DNA from 4 places in the Thioalkalivibrio sp. ALE25 genome. Region 2 is predicted to be linked to each of the others. Evidence: predicted binding sites of a transcription regulator. Region 2 holds the regulator's gene; each other region holds the start of a gene.

Region 1 (4,609 bases), 110 kb from region 2:
CAGGGATTTTCCGGAACCGGAGGCGCCCGTGACCTGCACCAGCTCCCCGGGCTGAAGCGCCAGATCCAGCGGGCCCAGATGGGCGGTTTTCAGTTGGCGAACATCCAGCAGGCGATCCATGCGACAGGGTTCCGGTGCGGCGAAATGGCGATCGTAACCGAAGCCGGGGCGGCGGGATGAATGGCCGGACGGGCAGGCGCTGCTTGCTGCGAGACGAACGGTCCGCCGTGAGGGGTGCCTCTGCGGATGTCGATCGCACTATCGGGCGCAGGCAGGGGCTTCGCGGGCGAGCCCGCTCCCACAGCTCGGGAAACAAAAAAGGGCGCCCGGGGAGGGGCGCCCAAAGGCCAACATCCAAGTCCTGGGAGACTGTCTTGTCGGCGTCGGAGGAGACGATGTTGGGGCCGGGCCTGTGGCCCGACCCCGGTTCAGGTTAACGAGGGTTTATTGCTTCCCGGTGAACTCCGGGTAGGCCTCGAGACCGCACTCGGCGATGTCGGCGCCCACATCCTCGTCCTCTTCGCTCAGGCGGATACCCATCACCGCCTTGAGGATGGCCCAGACGATCAGGCTGGCCACGAAGACGAAGGCGAAGATGGCAAGCAGGCCCACGATCTGGCCGAAGAAGGTCGCGTCCGGGTTGGACAGCAGGACCGCCATCACACCCCAGATACCGGCGGTACCGTGCGCGGAGATCGCGCCGACCGGGTCGTCGATCTTCAGCTTGTCCAGCGCGACGATCGAGAAGACCACGATCACGCCACCGATGGCACCGATGATCATCGCCAGGAACGGGCTGGGCATCAGCGGCTCGGCGGTGATGGACACCAGGCCCGCGACCGCGCCGTTCAGCGCCATGGTCAGGTCCGCCTTGCCGAACACCAGACGGGTCGTGATCAGAGCGGCGACCACACCCCCGGCCGCGGCCAAGTTGGTGTTGGCGAACACGGCGGCCACGGCGTTAGCGGACTCGATGTCGGAGACCTTCAGCTCGGAACCACCGTTAAAGCCGAACCAGCCCAGCCACAGGATCAGCACACCCAGGGTGGCCAGCGGCATGCTGGAGCCCGGGATCGCGTTGATCTGGCCATCCTTGCCGTACTTGCCCTTGCGCGCCCCGAGGAGCAGCACACCGGCCAGCGCGGCAGCGGCACCCGTGAAGTGGACGATGCCGGAACCGGCGTAGTCCAGATAGCCGATCTGGTCGAGGATCCCGCCACCCCAGCTCCAGAAGCCCTGGATCGGGTAGATGAAGCCGGTCAGGACGACCGCGAAGGCGAGGAAGGCCCACAGCTTCATGCGCTCGGCCACGGCACCCGAGACGATGGACATCGCGGTGGCCACGAACACGACCTGGAAGAAGAAGTCGGCACGATCAGAGTAGTAGATGTCGCCACCACTACCCAGTACGTCCGCGACCGCGTTGTCGCCCGAGATCAGGAAGCCCAGGCCCGGGATGATAGAGCTCAGGCCGTCGCTGTACATGATGTTGTAACCGATCAGCATGTACATAATGCTGGCGATCGAATACAGGGCGATATTCTTCGTTGCAATTTCGGCCACACTCTTGGTGCGCACCATACCAGCCTCGAGCATCGTAAAGCCCGCGGCCATCCACATCACCAGCGCGCCGGCCACCAGAAAGTAAAAGGTGTCCATTGCGTAGGCGAGTTCGACAACTTGCTGTTCAATTTCCATGATTGAAATTCCTCATTCGATGGAAGACGGAGGCCTTAAAGGGCTTCCGGGCCGGTCTCGCCCGTGCGAATACGCACGACCTGCTCCACCGGTGTGATAAAGATCTTGCCGTCGCCGATCTTGCCCGTGCTGGCAGACTTGGAAATGGCCTCGACCACCTGATCGACCAGGTTCTCGTCGACAGCCACTTCCAGTTTCACCTTGGGCAGAAAATCGACCACGTACTCGGCACCGCGATAGAGCTCGGTATGACCGCGCTGGCGACCAAAACCCTTTACTTCGGTCATGGTCATCCCTTGTACGCCGATCTCCGAGATCGCCTCGCGAACATCATCAAGCTTGAACGGCTTGATTACGGCGGTAATCATCTTCATGTCAGACTCCTGTAGTCGGGCCCGCCATCTGGCGGACCCGCTGTTGCTTTAGGCGGTAATGCGGAATCAGAAGGTCTTGGACCAGCCCACCCAGGCGCCCAGGTCTTCGTCGGTCTCGTCGACATACTCGAGATTGAAGCTGAACTCGCCCCAGTCGCCCGCATCACGGGTCAGGCTGGCGGTGTAGTGGGTGTAGTTTTCGGCGTTGGAATCGTCGAAGCTGGTGCGACCTACCAGGAAGCCGGCGCTGTAGACGTCCATGAACGGGACATCCAGGCCGGCGTAGAAGTACATGTCGTCGTCTTCCAGGGCCGAGTCATCGCTGTCGTGAACGACGTAGGCCATACCGCCGTACAGTCCCACAACGCCCGTATCGAAGCTGACCTCACCATAGATCTCGCCGAAGTCGGCACTCAGGGAACCGGTATCGTCTCGGGCATCCGGATAGGCGTAATAGATGTAACCGACGTCGTAGCCGAACCCATTGTCGAACGCGTCGGCAAATCCAAGATAAAGATCCATTTCGTAGCTTGTTTGATCTTCATTCCCCTCGTCGACGCCAAAGTCAACATTCGATACCCAGGTTCCCACGTAGAAACCAGAGGCATGCTCGTAATCGATACCACCCTGAACGGCAGCACCGTCGTCGGTTTCGGAAAAACCACGGAAGTAGTAATTGGACACCGCGCCGATGTTCACGGACAGCTCCGCGGCGGCGGTGGAGGTAAAGGCGACGCCACCGGTGGAGCCTACGGTGAGGACAGCAGCGGCCAGCGCGGAACGGGTGAACTTCTTCATGTTGGTCATCTCCCAGATTGGTCAATCGAGTGTCGCGTAGTCGACACCCGGTCCTTGCACGGGCTGTGCCAAGTACCAAAAGGGAGCAAAATCGGCTTTTCGCAACACCTGTTGCGGCCCAACCACGGGCTTTTGCCTTTATTTGGTGCGCACTAAAAGTGCACACGCACCAAAAACGTGCGGAGACCGAGGACTGTGAACCATGTACGGGATTCCGGAAGGTTCAGTCCTTCGGCGAGTGGCGGGGTTGGAGAGGCAAATCGAGGCGGGGACAGGCGCGACCAACGCACACGCGGCCATGCGGGACGTACGGCGAACACCTCCCTGCCCTGCAGATCGCCACGTCGCCTCGCGACCCGCGATGACACAGCACGGCAGGGGGGTGGCGCCGACCGGGGCAGCGCCCCGTCGCCGGCGCGGGTTTACGAGGAAAGGCTACCGCGTTCGATCTCGATGCCGACCTCGCGCACGCCGGGCACGGCGCCGGGCTTGCCGAGCTTGATGCGCAGCCAGGGCGTGCCGAACTGGGCCATCAGGGCCTCGGCGATCTCCTCGGCCAGGGATTCCAGCAAGGCATGCGGCTCGCGCGTGACGATGGCACGCACGGCGTTGGCCACCGCCTCGTAGTCGACGGTGTCGCCGATCTCGCCGGAGTAGGCGGCGATGCGGGTATCGGCCGCCAGTTCGATATCGAATCGCAGGCGGCGCTGGATGCGCTGTTCCCAGTCGTAGACGCCAACAACGGCATCAATCTCGAGGTCGCGCAGATAGATTCGATCCATGGGTTCGGCGGGCTCCTGTAGGTCGGCGCCTATCCTACTGCCCGGGCCGCATGAGGTACACCGAGCCGCTATCATGGTGACTCCCGATTACTCCGAGACACGCATGAGCGAGCCCTTTCACGAACTCCCCTGGCCCGCCAATCCGGAGGGCGCACCCCGGCGCATCGGCGTGGAGATCGAGATGGCCGGGGTGTCGCTGGAGACGATGGCCGAGACCGTGAAAGACGAGTTCGGGGGGCATATCGAGTCGGACAGCGCCTTCGTCTTCCATGTGCGCGACACGGACGTCGGCGACTTCCAACTGGAGCTGGACGCCCGGGTACTGAAGGACCGCGGCTACCGCGAACACCTCGCGCGCCTGGGCATCGAGCTGGACGACTCCGACGAGGCCGCGCTGGAACGCTGGCTCGCGGACGCCGCGGGCCGCCTGGTACCGCACGAGATCGTGGCGCCGCCGATCGCGACGGCTGACCTTCCCCGCCTGGACCGGGTGCGCGCCGCCCTGCAGCAGGCCGGCGCACTGGGTACCGAACGCTCGTTTCTCTATGCCTTCGGTCTGCAGATCAATATCGAGGTGCACCGCACCGATGCCGAGTGGCTGCTGGCAATCCTGCGCAGCTTCCTGCTGATGGTGGAAGTGCTCACAGCGGCGGGCGCCATCGACCTGGCGCGGCGCCTGTCGCCCTACATTCGGTCTTTCCCCGGCCCGTTTGTACGCTACGTGCTGGACCCGGACTTTCGTCCCGACCGGGCCGGCCTGATCGACGCCTACCTGGCGCATAACCCGACCCGCAACCGCCCGCTGGATCTGTTGCCGCTGTTCGCCCATCTGGACTCCGATAGGATCGACGCGGCCCCTGTGGAACACGAGCTGATCAAGCCGCGGCCGGCCTTCCACTACCGCCTGCCCAACTGCGAGATCGACGACCCGGACTGGAGCCTCGCGCGGCCGTTCAA
Region 2 (4,609 bases):
CGTCGGCGATCAGGCGGTGCCCGCGCGAGATCAGCTCCAGCGCCACCTCGCTCTTGCCGACGCTGGAGGCCCCGCTGATCAGGACGCCGATGCCGAGGATCTCCATGAACACGCCATGGCGCACCTCGAAGTGCGCCAGACGCTGCTGCAGGAAGTAGCGCAGCAGCGCGATGATCTCGTGGCTGCTGGTGCTGGAGCACAGGATCAGCGGCAGCGCCTCCTGCGGGGCATGGGGCATCTCCGAGAACGGGCAGGTGTCCTCGGCGAAGATCACCGCGGTGGTGCCGGTGCGGGCCATCTCCAGGATCAGGTCGTTGCGCTGGTCGTCGCTGAGGCCGGCGATGTAGCGGGCCTCGAAGTCCCCGATGACCTGGATGCGGTTGGGTCGGATCAGGTTGAGGTGGCCGGCCAGAGGCAGGTCATCCCCGTCCTCGCCGACCAGCTTGCGGTCGGGGGCGGCGTGCTCGCCATGCACGAAGCGCAGATCCAGGCGGTTGCCCATAGCCTGGATCAGGCTCTCCACGTTGATGTCGCGGGCAATCCCGCCTTCGCCCAGTGCCTCGTTCATGAGCAGGGCCGGCGGGGATCGGTGGCGTGGCAGGGTGCGGGGCGCACGGGATCAGCCCTCGCGGAAGCGGCGGACGAGTTCCTGTTCCAGGCTGGCGGCATCGCCGGCCCGGCGCAGGGCGGCAATGGTGTCCGGTTGCGAAAGCCCGCGCGCCAGCTGGGCCAGCAGGTCGAGGTGATCGCTGGTGGCGGCCTCCGGGACCAGCAGAGCGATCAGGATATCGACCGGCTCGTGGTCCATGGCGTCGAAGTCGACGCCGCTCTCCAGGCGCAGGACGGCCACGCGCGGAGCCTCGAGATCGGCCAGGCGGCCATGGGGGATCGCAACCCCATGGCCCAGGCCGGTGGAGCCCAGCTTTTCGCGCGCGGACAGGGCCTCGAAGATCGCGGTGCTGCCCGGTCCGCCGGCATCACCGCCGCCGGCGAGGAGTTCCGACAGGGCCTCCAGGGCCCGCTTCTGACTGGAGCATTCCGGCTCCAGGCGGATGCGCTCGGCGGTGATCAGCTCGGCAATGGACATGGGTCAGGAGGCCTGCTCACGGTTGCGCTGGGCGCCCTCGGCCCGGTGATGATCCTTGACCTTTTCCTTGTGCTTGATCAGCTGGCGGTCGACCTTGTCGATCAGCGCGTCGATGGCGGCGTACATGTCCTCGTGGGAGGCCTCCGCGTGGATGTGATTGCCGCTGACCTGGAGATTCGCCTCGGCCTTGTTGAACTGGTTCTGGGTCTTCTCGTGGGTCAGCACGACGTGCACGTCGATGACCTTGTCGAAGTGGCGTTCCAGCTTCGCGAACTTCTCGTTGACGTAGTCGCGCAGGGCGTCGGTGAGGTCCACATGGTGGCCGGTCAGGTTGATCTGCATGGTCGGGACTCCTTGGTTACTTGTGGCCGGTGGGCATGGAGGCCATCTGCCGGCGTTCGCTGGATGAAGGGATGTGCATCGCCTCGCGGTACTTGGCCACGGTGCGACGCGCCACATTGATGCCCCGGTCCGCCAGGATCTGGGCGAGCCGGGCATCGCTGAGCGGCTTGTTCGCGGGTTCGTCGTCGATCAATTCGCGAATCATGGCACGGATGGCGGTGGCGGAACACTCGCCACCGTCGTTGGTGCCGACATGGCTGGAGAAGAAATACTTGAACTCGAAGACCCCGCGCGGGGTGTGCATGTATTTCTGGGTGGTCACCCGGGAGATGGTCGATTCGTGCATCTCCAGGATCTCGGCGATATCGCGCAGGATCAATGGCTGCATCGCGACCTCGCCGTGTTCCAGGAAGCCTTGCTGGCGATGGACAATCGCCTCGGCGACGCGCAGCAGGGTGTCGTTGCGGCTGTGCAGGCTCTTCAGGAACCAGCGCGCCTCCTGCAGCTGGTCGCGCATGAAGGCACTGTCGCGGGCATCCGATACCTGGCGCACCATGCCGGCGTAGAGGTCGTTGATACGGATGCGTGGCGCGATTTCCGGGTTCAGCTCCACGCGCCAGCCCTCCGGGGTGTGGCGCACGTAGACATCGGGCACCACGTATTCGGAGGTGGCGGCACTGATCTGCGCGCCCGGCCGCGGGTTCAGGGTGCGGATCAGGTCCAGGGCGCGCGCCAGTTCGTCCGGGTCGCGCACACCCGACTGGCGTTGCAGGGCTTTGTAATCGCGCTTGCCCAGGCTGTCCATGCCGTGTTCCAGGATCGCCCGGGCGGCCTCGCGGGCGGGGGCGTCCGGGGCCAGTTCGCGCAGCTGAATCTCCAGGCATTCGCGCAGATCGCGCGCGCCCACGCCCAGGGGGTCGCACTGCTGGATCCAGTGCAGGACTGCCTCGACCTCATCCACGCCGACGGGCTCTTCCTCGCCGCGGCTGATGGTCTCGGCCAGCGTCTCGAGGTCGCCTTCGAGATAGCCGTCGGGGCTGATCGCGTCGATCAGGGCCGCGCCGATGCGCTGGTCGCGCGGAGTCAGGTGGCTCAGGTGCAGCTGCCACAGCAGGTGGTCCTGCAGGCCCTCGCCGTCGTCGTCGCTGGTGTTTTCCAGCGGGTCGCGGTCATCCACGCCCTTGGGGGCGGGCGGCGGTTCGTAGATGTCGTCCCAGCGGCTGTCGGTGGTGAGCTCCTCGGGAATCACGTCATCGCTGGTGGTAGTGGCCTCCATGCGGTCGCCTTCCACCACCTCGCCCTCCGCGTCCAGGCGCTCGGCCCCGCCCATGTCGTCCTCGTCTTCCACCTGTTCGAGCATGGGGTTGCTCTCCAGCGCCTGCTGGATCTCCACCTGCAGCTCGAGCGTGGACAACTGCAACAGGCGGATCGCCTGCTGCAGTTGCGGGGTCATGGTGAGCGTCTGACCCAGCTGAAGATTCAGGCCGGGTTTCAGCATTGGCTGTGCGGGTCGCGGGTGACCATAAGAGCGATCTTAAATGCTGCCTCGTGGTTTGTGCACCGGCGCGGGTTGTGCGCGTGCCGGAATCACAGGCGGAAATTCTCGCCGAGATAGACCCGGCGCACCTGGGGGTCGGCCAGTAGCTCGTCGGGTGTCCCGGCGGCCAGCAGGCGCCCCTCGCTCAGAATATAGGCCCTGTGGCAGATCCCGAGGGTCTCGCGCACGTTGTGATCGGAGATCAGAACCCCGATGCCGCGCGCTGCAAGGTGGCGAATTACATCCTGGATATCGCCCACCGAGATCGGGTCCACCCCGGCAAAGGGCTCGTCCAGGCAGATGAATTGCGGGTCACCGGCCAGGGCCCGCGCAATCTCGGCGCGCCGACGTTCGCCGCCGGACAGCGCGATCCCGGGGCTGTGGCGCACGGTCTCGAGCTGAAACTCCTCGATCAGCGCGTCGCCGATACGCCGGCGTTCGTGGCGGTCCAGTCCGGGACGCAGTTCCAGCACGGCCTGCAGGTTGTCCCACACGCTCAGGCGGCGAAAGATCGAGGCCTCCTGGGGCAGGTAGCCGAGACCGGCGCGGGCGCGCACGTGGATGGGCGCGCGGGTGATGTCGTGCCCGCCCAGGGTGATGCGCCCGGCGTTAGGGCGGATCAGCCCGACCAGGCTGTAGAAGCAGGTGGTCTTGCCGGCGCCGTTGGGACCCAGCAGGCCGACCACCTCGCCCGGTGCGAGGTCGACATCCACCTGGTCGAGCACGGTGCGCTGGCCGTAGCGCTTGGTCAGTTCGCGCCCGATCAGGCGATCACGGGCCTCGGCGGGTGCTGGCGCCGGGCTGGTGGCGGGTGCGTTCATTCGTCGTCGCGTGGCTGGATGGTGATGCGTACGCGTTCGCTGTCGTCCTCGCCGCGTTCGGCCTCGATCACGTCGGTGGTCAGGTCGTAGGTGATGCGCTTGCCGCGCGCCTCTTCGCTGGCGGTGATCACATGGGCCTGGTCGGTGAGGATCATGCGGTCATCGTTCAGCAGGTAGTCGATGCGCAGCGCGGTGGCGATGCGCATCTCGCCGGTCTCGGGGTCGGGGGATTCCAGGCGGGCCGGCTCGCCGTGGGCCTCCATCTCGTAGGGGCGACGATCCCGGGTGCGCACGTAGACCGTGTCGGCCTCCAGCGTCATGTCGCCGCGGATCACGATCACGTCCCCGGTGTAGGTGCCCAGGCCCTGGCGTTCGTCCATCTCCGCGTGGTCGGCGGTGATCTCCACCGGCAGCGAGGGTCCCGACCCCTGCTGGCCCAGGGCCGGCGTCGCCAGCAGGGCGGAGAGGAGGCCGGCCGCCGCAAGCAGGCCCGGCAGGCGGCGGCTATTCGGGATCGGGGTCATGCGCGGGGTCCTCCTCGCTCGCCTCGCTGTAGAGCGAGTACACGTCATGGAACAGCTCTATGGTATCCGCTCGCGAGTCCACGCGCAGGCCGGTGCCGCGCTGGAACAGCCCGGGCTGGTTCAGGGTGGAGAGGGCGTCCGAGGTGGCGACCATGGTGTCTGTGGCGATGCGTACATCCCGCGAGTCGATGACCGTCTGCACGCGTTCGCCGAGGGCTGGTTGTACGCCGTGGGTGGGGCCGACCAGGTCCAGGGTTTCGTCAGCCGGGCGGTGCAGGGCCGCCGGGGCGGTCCAGCG
Region 3 (4,609 bases), on a different contig from region 2:
CGCCGCCCAGGCGGCGTCCGCGGTCTCGAAGCCGCGCACCGCGATCGCGTGACGCTGGAGGGCGCGTTCCAGCACCCAGCGAATCGAGTCGTCGTCGTCAATAATCCAGACAGTGGGCTCCATCACTTCCTGGCCTCCCGGGCCTTCGGGGGTTCAAGGGGCAGCAGGATGTCGAACGTGGTCGCCCCCGGGCGCGAATGGCATTCGATCAGACCGTCGTGCAGCTGGACCAGGCTCTGGGCAATGGGCAACCCGAGCCCGGTCCCGGCGGCGCGGCCGGTCACCATGGGGAAGAAGATGCGTTCGCGGATCTCCTCCGGGATACCGGGCCCGTTGTCGCGCACGCTCAGCTTGGCGACCAGGCGGTGGCGATGGCCGGAGATGGTGTACTGGCGCAGGATGCGCGAGCTCAGGGTGATCTCGCCCCCGTCCTCCAGCGCATGCACCGCGTTCTGCACCAGATTCAGGATCGCCTGCACCAGCATGTCGCGATCGGCCTGCACGTCCGGGATGCTGGGGTCATAGTCGCCGCGGATCTTCAGACCCAGCGGCAGCTGCACACTGACCAGGCCCCGCACGTGCTCCAGCACCTCGTGCAGGTTGACGGGCTCGCGTCGCGGCAGGTTGTTCGGCCCCAGCATGCGATCAACCAGGCTGCGCAGCCGGTCGGCCTCGCGAATGATGATCTGGGTGTATTCCTTCAGGCCCGAGTCGTCCAGCTCGCTGGCAAGCAATTGCGCCGCCCCCCGTAGCCCCCCTAGCGGGTTCTTGATCTCGTGGGCCAGCCCCCGGGTCACCGCGCGGGTGATCGCCTGCTGCTTCTGCAACTGCTCCTCGCGGCTGATGCGCTCGTGGCGATCGATCGCATTCAGCTCGAACAGCAACTGCCCCGGCTTGTCGCCCTCGCCATGGAGCGGGGTGATGACCACGTCGGCGAGGAAACTTTCGGCCCGCAGCGGCTCCATCTGGCGCGCGCGCAGGGTGATCGGCTGATCCAGCGTCAGCGCCGAGCGCAGGCGGCTGGACAGATTCCGGTCCAGCTTGAGCCACTGGCCCAGACCATGCCCGACGATGCGTTCGCGACTGAGACCGAGCAGCACCTCGGCGGCGCTGTTCATGCTCAGCAGGCAAAGCTCGGCATCGGTCACCAGCACGGCCGTCGAGAGGTCGTCCCACCAGGGCGGGGTGGCCGGGCCGGAATTGGAAGCGGGCGTGGTCATCAAGAGGCCTCAAGCAGGAATCGCGCCAAGGGGGAATCGCCCGGCGGGGCGCCGAAGCCGGGGGCACGGTCACAAAACGCAGCCGAATCGCCACCCCCCAGAACCTAAAACGCCCCATGATGGTGCAATGATAGCACCATCATGGGGCTTTTGTCGCACTATTTCAGTGCAGAGATCGAAGTTATCAGTTCGGGGCCGGCGTCACCGGCTGGGGCGCTCGGGGCGCCTGCGGGGCCCTGGGCGCCTGCGGCGCACCCCCGGGCGGGAATTGCTGCGGCCGCTGCTGCTGTTGCTGCTCGCGCGGAATGGCCATCCGCAGCACGTTGAACTCGATGGGCGCGCTCGCCCCCAGCTCCTCGCCGGATGCGTCCACGATCCGGGCCTGCAGCGTATGCTCGCCGCGGTTCAGCCCCTCGAAGGTCGCCGTGGGCGACTGGCCCTCGCCCGCCTCCTCGCCGTTCAGCACCCAGATCACGCGATGGCCCGCGTCGGCATCCAGCGCTGGCTCGAGATCCAGCTCGGCGCTCACATTGCCGTCGTTCGCGCGCACCCCCGAACCGTCCTCCGGACGGGCAATTGCGACCCGCGTGTACACACCCTCCGCCTCCGGCTGACCGCGGGGCCGCACGGGCCGTTCGAGAATCTCCCGCGCGCCTTCCAGCGGGACCGCGCGCATGGGCTCGCGCACGTCCACGGGCTCGCTGGCGCGCCCCTCGGGCGGACGGTCACCAAAATGGACATTGCCCTGATCGTCGGTCCAGCGGTAGACGTCGGCACTCGCAAGCGCCGGGGCGAGAAGGACAGCCAGCGGCAAGGCCAGCCAGAGCGTGGTTCGGAACATGGGCCTTCCTCCTTGGATGAAGCAGCGCGGCTGCGGGCCCGCCGCCTCCCTCGTACGTTCGGACCACCACAAGCCCGGAAGGTCCCGCGCCACCGGCACGGGCCAGCCGGGATCAGGCGGCCGCGCGAACCCAGACGCCCTGTAGCCGCGCCGCATCGGCCTGCAGGGTCGCGAGGCGATCCCGCTCGGCCGCCGCGGCCGTTCCCGACTCCAGCGCGGACAGCCAGTCATCCAGCGCGGCCAGGCGGAGCATCGTGGGCGCCGCCCCGCGTTCGATTGCAGTCAGTGGCCGCCGGGCATTGAACCCGGCCAGCACGGCCCGGTACCGATCGGCATCCGGCTGTCCGGAGGCGTCCACGGCGAGCGCCAGGGCGATGCGCGCGAGCTGCCAGAAGGCCGGTACCGGCGCGGGCGGGATCACCAGATCGGCAAGACCGGCACCTTCCGGGTAGATGCGCACGGACTGCCAGTAGCTTCCCGCCAGCGGCAGGTCCTCGAAACGGTAGAGCCCCTGGTGGTGCAGCTCGGCGTCCAGGATCGCCCGGGACTCGGCATCCAGCGTAGACGCCATCGCATCGGCGCGCTCGCGCATCTGCTGCTGCAGCACCCCGCGCCGGTAGCCCTCGCCGACGGGCAAGGCCCCGGCCGTGTGACGCCCCTGCCAGTCGGCGGCGCGCTCACCCAGGGCCTCCAGACTGCCGGGCCCCTCGGCCGCAACCGCGCCCTGCGGCGCCTGACCGCGCTCCAGCACCAGCAGGACCTCACCAGAATCGGGATCCGCACCCCGGCCGATCACGCGACCGCAGCCGCCAGGTACCTCGCCGAGCGCGGATTCGAGCGCCGGGGCCACGGCGGCTGCCAGGCGCAGACACTGCACCGGCCGGCCATCCAGTTCGAGGCCGCTCGGGCCATGGGTCAGGGCCAGGCCGGTCGAATCGGCGCAGGCCCGGGTCTCGGATTCGTTCTCTACCATCGGAAAATCACCCAGGAGGGGGGTACGAAATTGGGATCCAGCTCGTTGCGACGACCGTCCAGCGTGCCGTCGCCCGTGGTGTCGATCAGGTAGTAGGTCGGGCCCACGGCGGGCGTGACCTCGACCATCACCAGCTCGCCACCCACGCGGTATTCGCGCCGGGTCTCGCCGTCGCGCTCGATGATGATGATGTCGGCGTCCTCCAGCGAGCGCTGTTCGCGGGCGCGTTCATCCAGCACCGGGGGCGGCGGATCCGCACCCTCTTCAAGTTCCGGCGGCGGCGGGGCACCCCCCCACTCGCGTTCTTCCTGCGCCAGCGCCGCGCCGGAGACCAGCAGCAGGGCCGCCAGCAGCGACAGGGGCAGGCTCGCACGCATCGAGGTCATCATCACAGTTCCATCAGTCGTTTCTTTTCTTCCGCGGACGGCTCGAAGCTGCGCGCCTCGTAGTACTCGAAGATCACGTCCACCACGTCTTCCGGTGAATCTACCAGCGAGTATAGCTGGAGGTCTTCCTCGTCAATGGTGCCCTGCTCCACGAGCGTATCCCGGAACCAGTCGAGCAGGCCCTTCCAGAATTCGCTGCCCACCAGCACGACCGGGATGCGCCGGGTTTTGCCGGTCTGCACCAGGGTCAGGATCTCCGCCAGCTCGTCCAGCGTCCCGAAGCCCCCGGGCAGCACCACGTAGGCCGAGGCGTACTTGACGAACATCACCTTGCGCGAAAAGAAGTGACGAAACCCCAGGCCCACGTCCTGGTAATCGTTCGCACTCTGCTCGTGCGGCAACTGGATATTCAGGCCGATGCTCGGCGAGCGCCCGGCGAACGCCCCCTTGTTGGCCGCCTCCATGATGCCCGGACCGCCGCCGCTGACCACCGCGAAACCGGCGTCCGAGAGCTGCCGCGCGGTTGCCTCGCCCAGCTGGTAGTAGCGATGCTCCGGCGGGAAGCGGGCGGAGCCGAAGATGCTCACCGAGGGCTTGATATGCGCCAGGCGCTCGAAGCCCTCCACGAACTCCGCCATGATCTGGAAGATCTTCCAGCTCTCGCGGGTCAGGGCGGAGTCATCGATCGGGCGCAGGCCCGGGTGTTCGGCACGTTCGCGGTTGTTCATGCAGCGGGTTCCCAAGGGTGAAGGCTTCAGCGTACCGGCGCCCCCGGGCGCGCACAAATGGTCGCGGCCCGGGCCGGGCCTGTAGAATGGCGCACGTTCCCTGTCCGGATTCCACCTTCATGTCGCAAGCGCCTCTTGTCCTGGTCGACGGCTCGTCGTACCTGTTCCGCGCCTTCCATGCGCTGCCGCCGCTGACCGCGCCGGATGGCGCCCCGACCGGGGCGATGATTGGTGTGGCCAACATGCTGCGCAAGCTGCGCGCGGACTACGGCCCGGAGCACATGGCGGTGGTGTTCGACGCCAAGGGCAAGACCTTCCGCGACGACATCTATCCGGAATACAAGGCCACCCGCCCGCCGATGCCGGAAGAGCTGGCCGCCCAAATCGAGCCATTGCACGAGCTGGTGCGGGCGATGGGCTTGCCGCTTTTGTGCGTCGAGGGCGTGGAGGCCGACGACGTG
Region 4 (4,609 bases), on a different contig from region 2:
CAATCCCGACCTGCTGTATGCGCTGGCCGATGTCCAGCAGACGCTCAATCGGCCCGATGCCGCGGTCGCCAGTCTCGAGGCGGCCGTCGAGCAGGCGCCGGACAATGTGAACCTTCGGCTTGCCCTGGCCCGCGCGCATGCGCAGGCCGGTGACGAGGCCGCCACCGAGGCCACGCTGCGCGAGCTGCTGGAACGCCAGCCGGAACATTACCGGGCCCGCGTGCTGCTGGCTCGAGGGCTGGTCAACCAGGAGCGCACGGAGGACGCCCGGCCGCATCTGCAGCGGCTGGAAGAACGCTTCGAGGATCGCAGCGAGGTCCAGGCCCTGCTGGGACGTGCGGCCCTGCAGCGGGATGATGCCGCGGCCGCCGTGCGGCATTACCGGGCCGCGCTGGCGGACCCGGGCGCCCAGCGCCGGGACTGGGTCCATGAACTGGCCCGGGCGCAACGGGAATCCGGCGAGTTCGAGGCCGGCCAGGCCACGCTGGAAGGCTGGCTCGACGAGCACCCGCAGGACCTGGCCACCCGGCACATCTATGCGGCGCAGCAAATGGCAACGGGCGACGAGTCGGGCGCCGTGGCCTCGTACCGCCGCATCGTCGAGCAGGATGCGGACGACGTGATTGCCCTCAACAACCTGGCCTGGACCCTGCGTGAACGCGAGACCGAAGAGGCGCTCGGACACGCGCGCCGGGCCGCCGAACTGGCCCCGGAGGCGCCTCCGGTGCTGGATACGCTGGCCGTGGTGCTGATCCACGCGGGCGAGCCGGCCGAGGCCGCGGATATCCTGGGTCGCGCGCACGAGCTGGCTCCGGAGGATCCGGGCATCCAGTACCACCTGGCCTGGGCGGAAAGCGAACAGGGCGCACGCGACGCCGCCGCCGACCGCCTGCGGCAACTGCTGGATGCGCACGACGCCTTCCCGCAACGGGCCGACGCCGAGGCCTTGCTCGACCGCCTGTAAGCCCGAAGAGGTCCGACGTTCGAAGGGGCTGCCACAGGCAGCCCCTTTTTTCATGCCTGCCCGTACGCCTGCACGGCCGGGATGACGGTGTGTGGGGGTATGAGGCCGGGAATCTGGATGCCCTGTTCCGTCCCCTGTAGGAGCCTGCTCGCAGGCGAATGCCCCTGCCCGCGTCCGGCTCTGGCAGGAGCTTCGCCTGCAAGCAGGCTCCTACAAGGATGTTTCCACCGCGCACCTCGCTGTCGTCATCCCGGAGACCGCGCAGCGGTTATCCGGGATCTGCCGGGATCTGCCGGGGGCTGGCGCGGCGTCGGTGGCGGGGGTGGGAGATCCCGGCTCTTCGCTTCGCTACGGCCGGGATGGCGGAGTGTGGGGGAGTGCAGCGGTGGGGAATCCGGATGTCCTGATGTGACCCCTTGACCCCTGTGGGAGCCTGCTTGCAGGCGAATGCTCCTGCCCGTGCCCGACTCTGGCAGGGGCTTCGCCTGCAAGCAGGCTCCTACAAGGATGTTTCCACCGCGCACCTCCCTGTTCGTCATCCCGGAAACCGCGTAGCGGTTATCCGGGATCTCCGGGGCCTGCACGGCGTCGGTGGCAGGGACGGGAGATCCCGGCGCTCCGCTTTGCTGCGGCCGTGATGACGGCGTGTGGGGGGACGCTGCGGCCGGGATGACGGGGTCTGGGGGAACGCTGTGGTTGGGATGACCGGGGGGGAACCTTGGGGGTAGGGCATCCAGGGTGTTGGTCTGGCGTATGGCCGGAGGGCGGGCAGAAAAAAGGGCTCCGCGGAGGGAGCCCTTAACTCGGTGACCCCACAGGGGGGGGTGGCCACCAAGGCTGTTGGTGGTGCGTGTTATGCGGCCTGGCGCTGGGTGCTGTTGGAGCGGCGGCGCATGCCACCGACGCCGATGAAGCCCGCCAGGATCAGGAGGGACAGGCCCATCAGCGCCAGGGTACCCGGCTCCGGCACCGCGAAGCGCAGGCTGCCGTCATGGGTGGACTGGGTTTCGCTGAAGAGGCTTTGCCCTTCGCGCTCGTCGCCGTAGACGTTGTTGGCGTCATCGCCGAAGAAGGTCACGGGACCCGGTTCCTGGATGGTGCCGGCGCTGGCGAAGGCCGAGACGATGAACGTCGGGGCGCCTTCCTCGTCCTCCAGCAGATCGGCGAAGTCGATGCCGTCGGCGGTGAACCAGAAGCCCGGCAGTACGTTCACGACCTGGAATTCGAAGGTGAAGGTCCCTTCGATGAAGTCCCCGCCGGCGCTGTCGAACTCCAGGATGCTGTTCCCGGACTTCAGGGCCAGTTCCATCACCTGTTCGCCGGCACTGTAGTGGGCCTGCGCCGCTTCATAGTCCTGGCCGAAACCGGTGTTCGGAGCAGAGACAAAGAGCTGGAAGTTGTCGGTGCCTACCGAGGTGTAGTTGGCGTTGACCACGTAGTTGCCGCCGACGGTGTTTGTGCCGGTGACCACCCCGCGCAGTTCATCCCAGATGAGCCCCATGGAGTATGTGGTGCCAAGGAAGTCAGGCCCGGTCTGGGAAGCATTTCCGCCGAGCGAGGTTCGGTAGGACGAGGCATCGCCGTAGCCACGGTCATAGAACACATCGCCGACCTGGACCGGGTTGCCGGGGTCCTGAACGTACTGGAAGGTCTGGGTGTTCAGGTCGAACTGGATGCGGCGGACGTTTTCGACCGAACCGCTGTAGTTCGTGGTGGCGTCGAGGTTGATGTCGAAGTCGATGATCTCTGCCGCTGTCGCCGTGCTCGCGCCGGCGGCGAACATGCCGACAAAGAGCGAAGCGAGAAGTACTTTTTTCGCGTTCATTGGGGCTCTCCTGATGCTCAATTTACAGCGATTCAACCATCGCCGGGGTCTGGCCTGGTGGCCGTGTCTGTTGCTTTCGGTTGAATACAAAGCAGGCTCCGTGCCAATTTCCGGGCTCGGGGCGGAGGGCTCACAAGGCATTGAAAGTAAAGTATTAAATTGAGGGTCAGCTGATGGGCCATGGACCGCGTGATCGCAGGAGGGTCTTGTGGCCGGGGAACTGTAAAGGGTGTCGACGAGCGGGCCGGCTGGATGAGGCCGTCAGGACGCCCGAAACCGGAGAAACCGGTAAAGAATGTGCAAAAACAGAGGGTTGTTCGGATTACTTGGCTTGTAAAGCATCTCGACAGGCCGGCCGCCAGAGGCGCGACCGGGGGCTCGGTCAGGCCGCGCGGGCCCGCGCGAGCCGGTGCCCGACGACCAGCAGGGCCGGGAGGACCAGCAGGTCGAACAGCAGGGCCGCGATCAGCCCGAAGGCGGTCAGCCAGCCAAAGGCGGCCGTGGGCTGGAAGTCGGACAGGGCCAGCAGCAGGAACTGGCCCACCAGCACGATGGTGGTGGCGGTGATCGCGCGCCCGCTGCGGCGGAAGCTGCGGGCGAGCGCCCAGGCAACCGGGCTGCCCCGCCCGCGGCGCTGACGATAGTTGTGCAGGACGTGGATGGTGTCGTCCACGGCGATCCCGATGGCGACACTGGCAATCATGGCCGTGGCCATGTCCAGCCAGATGCCGAGCAGGCCCATCAGGGCGAAGATCATCGCCACCGGTGCCAGGTTGGGGATCATGCTGAGGACGGTCAGCGGGATCGAGCGCCACATCAGCAGCATCAGAAGCGTGATCATCGCGGCCACGGCATACAGGCTGTGCAGCTGCCCCTCGATCAGTAACCGCTCCTGGTCCGCGAACAGTCGGGCCATCCCGGCCATGTCCCATTCCAGGTCGGCCGGCGGGTTGGCCTCCAGGTGGTCGCGCAGATCGTCCATCAGTGCGTTGATGGCCCGCGCCCCGTGGGCGTTCAGGTTGAGCAGGATGCGGCTGCGTTCGAAGTCGCGGTCGACGGCATCGAACAGGTCGCGGCCGTCGTAGATGAACAGGTACTGGGCGACCAGGTTGGGGTCGTCCGGGATGCGCCGGAAGGCCGGGTCTTCCTCGTTGAAGGCCCAGTGCATCTCGGCGACGAGATCCGGCAGGGACAGGCTGTAGTCCACCTCGGGGCGCTGGTCCAGCCAGTCCTGCACGCGCTGGATGGCCAGCATCCGTTCCGGGTCCTGCAGGCTGTCCCAGTCCGGCCCGTCGAACACCACCTCCAGCGCCATTACCCCGGAGAGTTCGCGCTCCACCGCGCGGGTCGCCTGGGTGATCGAGTGGTCGTCGTCGAAGAAGGCGTAGAGATCGGTTTCGACCTCGACTTGCCGGATCTGTGGGATCGCCAGGGCCACCAGGATGGCGGTGGCCAGCAGGACCCAGCCGGCGCGGCGGATCGCCAGGTGTGCCGCCAGCGCGGTGAAGCGGTCGAGCAGGCGCAGGCCGCGCTGCGGGGCGAGCCAGTCGCCGCGATCCCAGCGCACCATGATCGCCGGCAGGAGCAGCAGCACGACCGCCGCGGCGAGCAGCACGCCGAAGGCCCCGATCAGACCGAAGGTCTCGATCGGCCGGATGCTGCTGACCTGCAGCGACGCCAGCCCCGCCGCGGTGGTCAGCGCCATGAACGCGGTGGGACGGGCCACGGCGGCCAGCGCCGCCTCCACGCGGGCGCGTCCCCGGTGGCCGCGCTGCGCGGCATGCAGCAGGGCGTTGAAGAAGTGCATCAGCATCGCCACC

What was found. The regulator sigma-54, encoded in region 2, starts transcription at its own class of promoters, with help from an activator protein. The targets are predictions, from matches to a motif close to TGGCANGNTNCNTGCTT.
Region 1: C996_RS0100280 (TorF family putative porin) is a predicted target of sigma-54. The motif match lies at 2,925-2,941, and genes of this name have one in related genera.
Region 3: glnL (nitrogen regulation protein NR(II)) is a predicted target of sigma-54. The motif match lies at 1,232-1,248, and genes of this name have one in related genera.
Region 4: C996_RS0106245 (PEP-CTERM sorting domain-containing protein) is a predicted target of sigma-54. The motif match lies at 2,879-2,895, and genes of this name have one in related genera.

Annotation. Positions count from the first base shown of each region.
Region 1 is NZ_KB897925.1:55,010-59,618, reverse strand. Features, by position in the region: gene C996_RS0100295 (ATP-binding cassette domain-containing protein) at 1-120, opposite strand, end outside; gene C996_RS0100290 (ammonium transporter) at 445-1,698, opposite strand; gene C996_RS0100285 (P-II family nitrogen regulator) at 1,734-2,072, opposite strand; gene C996_RS0100280 (TorF family putative porin) at 2,139-2,870, opposite strand; gene folB (dihydroneopterin aldolase) at 3,293-3,652, opposite strand; gene C996_RS0100270 (amidoligase family protein) at 3,726-4,609, shown strand, end outside.
Region 2 is NZ_KB897925.1:164,093-168,701, forward strand. Features, by position in the region: gene hprK (HPr(Ser) kinase/phosphatase) at 1-568, opposite strand, end outside; gene C996_RS0100845 (PTS sugar transporter subunit IIA) at 620-1,087, opposite strand; gene hpf (ribosome hibernation-promoting factor, HPF/YfiA family) at 1,091-1,429, opposite strand; gene C996_RS0100855 (RNA polymerase factor sigma-54) at 1,446-2,927, opposite strand; gene lptB (LPS export ABC transporter ATP-binding protein) at 3,017-3,787, opposite strand; gene lptA (lipopolysaccharide transport periplasmic protein LptA) at 3,784-4,311, opposite strand; gene lptC (LPS export ABC transporter periplasmic protein LptC) at 4,292-4,609, opposite strand, start outside.
Region 3 is NZ_KB897937.1:15,814-20,422, reverse strand. Features, by position in the region: gene ntrC (nitrogen regulation protein NR(I)) at 1-123, opposite strand, end outside; gene glnL (nitrogen regulation protein NR(II)) at 123-1,220, opposite strand; gene C996_RS0112165 (DUF4124 domain-containing protein) at 1,405-2,061, opposite strand; gene C996_RS0112160 (hypothetical protein) at 2,174-3,034, opposite strand; gene C996_RS0112155 (DUF2782 domain-containing protein) at 3,028-3,423, opposite strand; gene C996_RS0112150 (TIGR00730 family Rossman fold protein) at 3,423-4,148, opposite strand; gene polA (DNA polymerase I) at 4,268-4,609, shown strand, end outside.
Region 4 is NZ_KB897930.1:25,286-29,894, forward strand. Features, by position in the region: gene prsT (XrtA/PEP-CTERM system TPR-repeat protein PrsT) at 1-964, shown strand, start outside; gene C996_RS0106245 (PEP-CTERM sorting domain-containing protein) at 1,818-2,789, opposite strand; gene C996_RS0106250 (RND family transporter) at 3,172-4,609, opposite strand, start outside.